One region of the Lentzea sp. NPDC004782 genome, then DNA from elsewhere that is predicted to be linked to it. Evidence: riboswitches for the same ligand, from Rfam matches in the RefSeq annotation. Region 1 holds a riboswitch; each other region holds the start of a gene.
The links. A riboswitch is a leader RNA that binds a small molecule or an ion and turns the genes downstream of it on or off. The one in region 1 is predicted to bind thiamine pyrophosphate.
Positions count from the first base shown of each region.

Region 2: it holds a riboswitch for thiamine pyrophosphate, as region 1 does, so the genes downstream of both, ABZV40_RS00100 (FAD-dependent oxidoreductase) here and ABZV40_RS24845 (thiamine ABC transporter substrate-binding protein) in region 1, are expected to answer to the same signal.
Region 3: it holds a riboswitch for thiamine pyrophosphate, as region 1 does, so the genes downstream of both, thiC (phosphomethylpyrimidine synthase ThiC) here and ABZV40_RS24845 (thiamine ABC transporter substrate-binding protein) in region 1, are expected to answer to the same signal.

Region 1 is NZ_JBEXJN010000027.1:57,270-59,523, forward strand. Features, by position in the region: gene ABZV40_RS24835 (glycoside hydrolase family 88 protein) at 1-395, opposite strand, end outside; gene ABZV40_RS24840 (4a-hydroxytetrahydrobiopterin dehydratase) at 450-743, opposite strand; TPP riboswitch at 776-888, shown strand; gene ABZV40_RS24845 (thiamine ABC transporter substrate-binding protein) at 891-1,880, shown strand; gene ABZV40_RS24850 (iron ABC transporter permease) at 1,877-2,254, shown strand, end outside.
Region 2 is NZ_JBEXJN010000001.1:17,483-19,736, forward strand. Features, by position in the region: gene ABZV40_RS00100 (FAD-dependent oxidoreductase) at 1-926, opposite strand, end outside; TPP riboswitch at 930-1,041, opposite strand; gene thiE (thiamine phosphate synthase) at 1,068-1,709, shown strand; gene ABZV40_RS00110 (class III extradiol ring-cleavage dioxygenase) at 1,741-2,254, shown strand, end outside.
Region 3 is NZ_JBEXJN010000001.1:12,195-14,448, reverse strand. Features, by position in the region: gene thiC (phosphomethylpyrimidine synthase ThiC) at 1-966, opposite strand, end outside; TPP riboswitch at 956-1,080, opposite strand; gene ABZV40_RS00070 (hypothetical protein) at 1,252-1,644, opposite strand; gene ABZV40_RS00065 (LysE family translocator) at 1,790-2,254, opposite strand, start outside.

The DNA.
Region 1 (2,254 bases):
GTCTTGGCCTGGGCGTACAGGTTGTCCCGCAGCGGCTGGAGCACTTCCGGCTGCGGGTGGAAGTACGACACGTCGAGGTAGGCCTCGCCGCTGGACTGCGGGTCCGGGGCGTACGGGTTCGCCGGGTCGAGGGGCAGCAGGTACTTGTTCGCCTGCACCCACGGCCACGTCTTGTGGTTGCTGATGCCCGTCGTCCGCACCTGGGCGAGGTTGCCGACGTGGAAGTTCGCGTTGGACCAGTTGTTCGCCTTGAGATCGGTGCCCTTGTCGAGCCAGGCGAAGCTGGCCTTGATCATCGTGTCCGTCAGGGCGCACGGCACGGCCTGAGCCGCCGCCGGTGCGATCAGAAGACTGCCTGCCAGCGCCACGACGAACAGAGGTGTGCGCAACCGCATGAGGGGGTTCCCTCTCCATATCCGCGGGCGGCGGCAGCGCACATCCTGACCGAATCAGGCCAGCGCGTCCAGGACTCCGTCGATTTCCTCGGCGAGAGATACGTCGAGCGCGGTGATTCCTCCCTTGTAGTGGGTGCTCAGGCGGAAGGTGAGGGTCTTGTACCGGATGTCGACGTCCGGGTGGTGGTTGTCGTTCTCCGCGATCTCCGCGACCCGGTTCACGACCATGATCGCCTGCGCGAAGCTCTCCAGCTCCACGGTCCTGACCAGCACCCCGTCCTGGGCGGTCCAGTCGGGCAGCTTGGGCAGCAGGTCCTTCAACTGATCGTCGCTCAACAGCTCGGCCATGTCCTGATCGTCCCACCACGTCACGTAAGCTGCGCGTTTGCCACGGGAGTCCGGTGAAGCGCCGGGCTGAGAGGAGGGCTCGCAAGCCCTCGACCGTCCACCTGATCCGGGTCATACCGGCGTAGGGAGAGATTTGACGTGAGAAGGATTTTCGCTGTCGCCGCCGCTTTGGCGCTGACCGGTTGTTCGGCCGGTACGTCGACCGCGCCGCAGACGCACGAGGTCACGCTGGTGACCCACGACTCGTTCGTCGTGAAGCCGGAGGTGCTGGACGAGTTCCAGAAGTCCTCGGGGATCACGGTCAAGCAGATCGCGAACGGTGACGCGGGCGAGCTGACGAACAAGCTGGTGCTCACCAAGGCCAACCCGATCGGCGACCTCGCGTTCGGCGTCGACTCGACGTTCGCCTCGCGGGCGCTGTCCGAGGGCGTGTTCGCCGCGTACGCCTCGCCGGAGGCCTCGAAGGGCGCGCAGCGGTACGAGGTCGACGACACCGGGCGTCTGCACGCCGTGGACGTCGGTGACGTGTGCCTGAACATCGACCCCGCGAAGCTCGGCGGCGCGGAGCCGGCCTCGTACGAGGACCTCGTCGACCCCAAGTTCAAGGACAAGCTGGTCGTGGAGAACCCCGCCACGTCCTCGCCGGGGCTCGCGTTCCTGCTCGGCACGATCGCGAAGTTCGGCGAGAACGGCTGGCAGGAGTACTGGACCAAGCTCAAGGCCAACGGCGTCAAGGTCGTGAGCGGCTGGGAAGAGGCCTACAACCAGGAGTTCTCCGCCACCAAGGGCACGCGGCCGATCGTGGTGTCCTACGCCTCGTCGCCGTCGGCCGAGGGCGGGAAGACGAAGGCCGTGCTGGACACCTGCTACCGGCAGGTCGAGTACGCGGGCGTGCTGGCCGGGGCCAGGAACCCCGCTGACGCGCAGAAGGTGCTCGACTTCCTGCTGGGCGAGAAGTTCCAGGCCCAGGTCGCCGAGCAGATGTACGTCTACCCGTCACGTGAGGGCGTCGCGCTGCCCGCGTCGTGGGCCAAGGACGCCCCGCTGCCGCCGAACCCGCAGACCCTGCCCGCGGACAAGGTGAAGGACAACCGCGAAGCCTGGGTCGAGCAGTGGCGCAAGCTCGTGCAGGGCTGATCTCGGCGCGTTCCGGCTGGTCGGCGGCTTCCTCGCTGCCGCTGGCCTTCCTCGCGCTCTTCTTCGCCTGGCCGGTTCTGGCCATCGTCTCGCTGGGCTTCCGCGAGGGCGGTGTCGCCGAGGCGATGTTCTCGGCCGAGACCTGGCAGCTCGTCGGCTTCACCCTCGGCCAGGCCGCCGCGTCGACCCTGGTCGCGGTGGCCGCCGGGCTGCCGGTGGCGTTCGTGCTGGCCCGGTGCCGGCTGCGGGGCCTCGGGATCGTGCGCGCGGCCGTGATGGTGCCGTTCGTGCTGCCGACCGTGGTGGTGGGTCTGGCGTTCCGGACGTTCTGGCCGGACGGCGGGGTGCTCCCGATCGTGCTGGCCAACGCGTTC
Region 2 (2,254 bases), on a different contig from region 1:
AGCGCCACCACGAGACGCGCGGTGTGCGGGGCCAGCAGCAGACCGTTGCGGTGGTGGCCGGTCGCGGCGATGACACCGGGCTCCAGCCAGCGCACGACGGGGACGTTGTCCGGGCTGCCCGCGCGGAACCCGACGGCGGCCTCGGTCAGGGCGTACTCGGCGATGCCCGGCAGCACGGTTTCCGCATCCCGCAACAGGTCCCGCACGCCGGCGACCGACACGTCGGTGTCGAACCCGGCCTCGTACTGCGTCGCGCCGACGACCAGGCCGTCGGTACGCGGCACCAGGTACACCGGGCGTCCCGACACGAGGGCGCGGATGGTGTGCCGAGGCGGCGGCAACGCGCCAGGCCGGTGGGTGAGCCGCAGGATCTCGCCCTTGACCGGGCGGATCACGTCCTTCAGCGCCGGGTGCAGCAGGCCGCTCCACGCCCCGGCCGCGATCACCTCGACCCGGCCGTCCACATCGGACCGCACCCCGGCTTCCACGCACGCCTTCCACAGCGCGGAGAGCAGCTCGCGGTTGTCGACGGCGAGGTCACCCGCGGCGAAGACACCGCCGCGCACCGCGGGCCCCAGCGACGGTTCGAGAGCGCGGATCTCCCGTGAGGTCAGCAACTCCCCCGCGTGCCGCAGGTCGGCGAGATCACCGGGCTGGGTGCCGACCGCCAGCGTCCCCGCGGTGAACAGCGGGACACCGATCGACTCGGCGAACGACGGCCACATGGCGAGGGCCTCGACTCCCTGCGCCACCACGGCTTCCTCACCGGGCCAAGCCTCCGTCAACGGCGCGAGCATGCCGCCCGCGACCCGCGAGCCCGCGTGTGGCGAACCGCGGTCGGAGACGGAAACCGAGTACCCGGCGCGTGCGCACGCCAGTGCGACGGACAGGCCGATGACGCCGCCACCCCGGACGGCCACTTGCACACTGCTCAAGGCATTCACGCTCCCTGCGCCGGCATGACCCGGATCAGGTTCGACGGTCGGAGCGAACCACGCTCCCTCTCAGCCCGGTGTTCTCCAGGCTCCCGTGCGGACCGACACCAACATAACGGTTACCGTGCGAGCGTGCCAGGACTCGACGGAAACCTGATCAGGCAACGACTCGCCGACGCGACGCTCTACCTCTGCACGCCGAACCGGCCCGATCTGGCCGAGTTCGCGGACGCGGCCCTCGCGGGCGGCGTCGACATCATCCAGCTGCGGGACAAGTCACTGGAGGCGAAGCAGGAGATCGCGGCGCTGGAGATCCTCGCCGAGGCCTGCGACACCCACGGCAAGCTCCTCGCCGTCAACGACCGCGCGGACATCGCGTACGCGGTCAAGGCGGACGTGCTGCACCTGGGCCAGGACGACCTGCCCGTCTCGTGCGCGCGCCACATCATCGGCGAGCACCCGGTGATCGGCCGCTCCACGCACGACGTCGACCAGATGCGGGCCGCGGCGACCCAGCACGGCGTGGACTACTTCTGCACCGGTCCGTGCTGGCCCACGCCGACCAAGCCTGGGCGCCCGGCGCCGGGCCTCGACCTCGTGCGCGCCACGAAGGGCGTGCGGCGGCCGTGGTTCGCGATCGGCGGCATCGACCTGCAGAACCTGCACGAGGTCCGGGAAGCCGGAGCCACCCGCGTGGTCGTCGTGCGGGCCATCACCGAGGCCGAGGACCCCCGCAAGGCCGCCGAGTTGTTCAAAACTGAACTTAGTCGTTGAAATTTGAACAAACTGGCGTACGCTCGACGACGTGAGCGCACCCGTTCTGTACCTGAGCCACGGGGCACCCCCGCTGGCTGACGACGAGACGTGGACCAGAGAGCTCAAGGACTGGTCCGCCACCCTCCCGCGCCCGGAGGCCGTGCTCATGGTCTCCGCACACTGGGAGGAGGCGCCGACGACCATCGGCGCGACCACCACCGTGCCGCTGGTCTACGACTTCTGGGGCTTCCCCCAGCGGTACTACGAGGTGACCTACACCGCGCCCGGAGCGCCTGAGCTGGCCGACGACGTGCGCAAACTCCTCGGCGGGCACGTCCAGCAGGACCCCGAGCGCGGACTCGACCACGGCGCCTACGTGCCGTTGAAGGAGATGTTCCCCGAGGCCGACGTCCCGGTGCTGCAGATGTCGCTGCCCACGCTCGACCCGCGGCAGCTGCACGCGATCGGGCGGAAGCTGGCACCGTTGCGGGACAAGAACGTCCTGATCGTCGGCAGCGGGTTCATGACGCACAACCTGAGCTGCGTGCGCTTCGACCAGGGCA
Region 3 (2,254 bases), on a different contig from region 1:
GTTGGCGTCCGCGATGGAACCCGGCCGCAGCCCGTCACCCAGCGAGAACGTCACGTCGTAGGTGCGCAGGATGTCGCAGAGCTCCTCGAAGTGGGTGTAGAGGAAGCTCTCCTTGTGGTGCGCGAGGCACCACGCGGCCATGATCGACCCGCCGCGCGAGACGATGCCGGTGACGCGCTTGGCCGTCAGCGGCACGTACCGCAGCAGCACGCCCGCGTGCACGGTCATGTAGTCGACGCCCTGCTCGCACTGCTCGATCACGGTGTCGCGGTAGACCTCCCACGACAGCTTCGCCGGGTCGCCGTTGACCTTCTCCAGCGCCTGGTAGATCGGCACGGTGCCGACGGGCACCGGCGAGTTGCGCAGGATCCACTCGCGCGTCTCGTGAATCCGCTTGCCGGTGGACAGGTCCATGATCGTGTCGGCACCCCAGCGGGTCGCCCACACCATCTTCTCGACCTCGTCCTCGATCGACGACGACACGGCGGAGTTGCCGATGTTGGCGTTGATCTTCACGAGGAACTTCTTGCCGATGATCATCGGCTCGGCCTCGGGGTGCTTGCGGTTCAACGGAATCACCGCACGCCCGATGGCCACCTCCTCGCGCACGAGCTCCGCGTCGAGGTTCTCCCGCGCCGCGATGAAGCGCATCTCCGGGGTGGTGATCCCGGCCTTCGCGTACGCGAGCTGGCTGACAGCTCCGTTGATCGGTTCCCGTGCGGCGAGCCACCCCGACCTGAGGTCAGGAAGTCCACTGTGGACGTCGATGGTCGCGTTGTCGTCGGTATACGGACCGGAAGTGTCGTAGAGATCGACATGCTCGCCGTTGGTCAGCTCCACCCTGCGGCAGGGCACGCGGATGTCCTGGGACACCTCGCGGTACACCTTGCGGTACACCTTGCGCGAGCCCGAGATCGGGCCGGTGGTCACACTGGGCTTCACCGAACGGTCGTCAAGTGCCGTCACGACATTCCTCCCTACGCCGGCATTACCCGGTCAGGTTCAGGCGGTCGGTGACACCGGCACCACGGCCAGTCACCCTCTCAGCCCGCTCAGGCGCGAGCTCCCGCGTTGTGTTGAGTTGTCGAGACCCGACCATAGTCAGCGCGCGCCACAGCTGCCAAGGCCGCCCTTTACCCCTAATCTCTTCCCCGTGGCTGATCACCAGCCGTTCCCGCCCGGCGCGCGTCGCGGTCAGCGTCCCGCCGTGGTCTCGGCATGCCCTTCCTGCGGAGAACTCGCAGGTCGCGGCTACCCCGACTGCGGCTTCTGCGCCGAGTTGCTCGACCAGTTCTGGCTCGCGGACTGGGAGGCCCTGCGGACGTCGTCGCAGCTCGCCGACCGGGAACTGGCCGAGCTGGTGGTCTCCTCCGACGTCGGCGAGTACCCGTGGACGTGCGTGGACTGGGCGATGACGTTGCTGGCGTGCTCCCGCTGCGGCGCCGAGCTGGGCACCGGCCCGGTCGAGTGCGTGCGGTGCGCCGTCACGGAGGAGCGCCGGTGGAACTGGGACCACTCGGCGCACCCGTACACGATGAGCGCGAACGAGCACCTTTTACGAGTCGCCCGCGCGGCCCTGCGCGCACCCCACCGGCGCCGGCCCGCGGTGGTGCAGGCCTGGCAGCTGGTGCTGCCGTTCCTCATCGCCGGTGAGGTGATCGAGTTCGGCCGTCTCGACCGGATCCGCGCGCACGTGCTGGCCGGTGGCTACGCGTCCATGGCCGCCTGCCACACCCTCGGTGAGCTGGCCGGACTGCCCGAGCTGTTCTGGCGCCGGGGCAACCCGATCTCAACGCGGGTCGAGTACCAGCCGGACTCCGAGCGCCAGCAGCACGCCGCCCGACAGCTTCTCGAGCGCCGGGCGCACCCGCGGGCGGCTCAGCCAGCCGCGGATGGTGTGCAGGATCGACACGATGATCAGGTACCAGACGGTGTCGATCAGGACCCACCCGACGGCGAGGAAGAGCAGAACCCCCTGGCCGGCCTCCCCGGCAGGCACGAACTGCGGTAGGAACGAGATCGCGAACACGCCGAGCTTCGGGTTGGCCAGGTTCACGACCAGCCCGCTGCGGAACGCGTGGCTCGCGGGCGGCGGTGCCTTCTCCGCCTTGGTCTTGCTGATCAGCGCCTTCACGCCCAGGTAGATCAGGAACACCGCGCCGGCGATCCGCAGTCCGTGGTAGGCGATCTCGGACGCCGTGAGCAGCACGCTCAGGCCCAGCGCGGCCGCGACGGCCCAGCACGCGACGCCGAC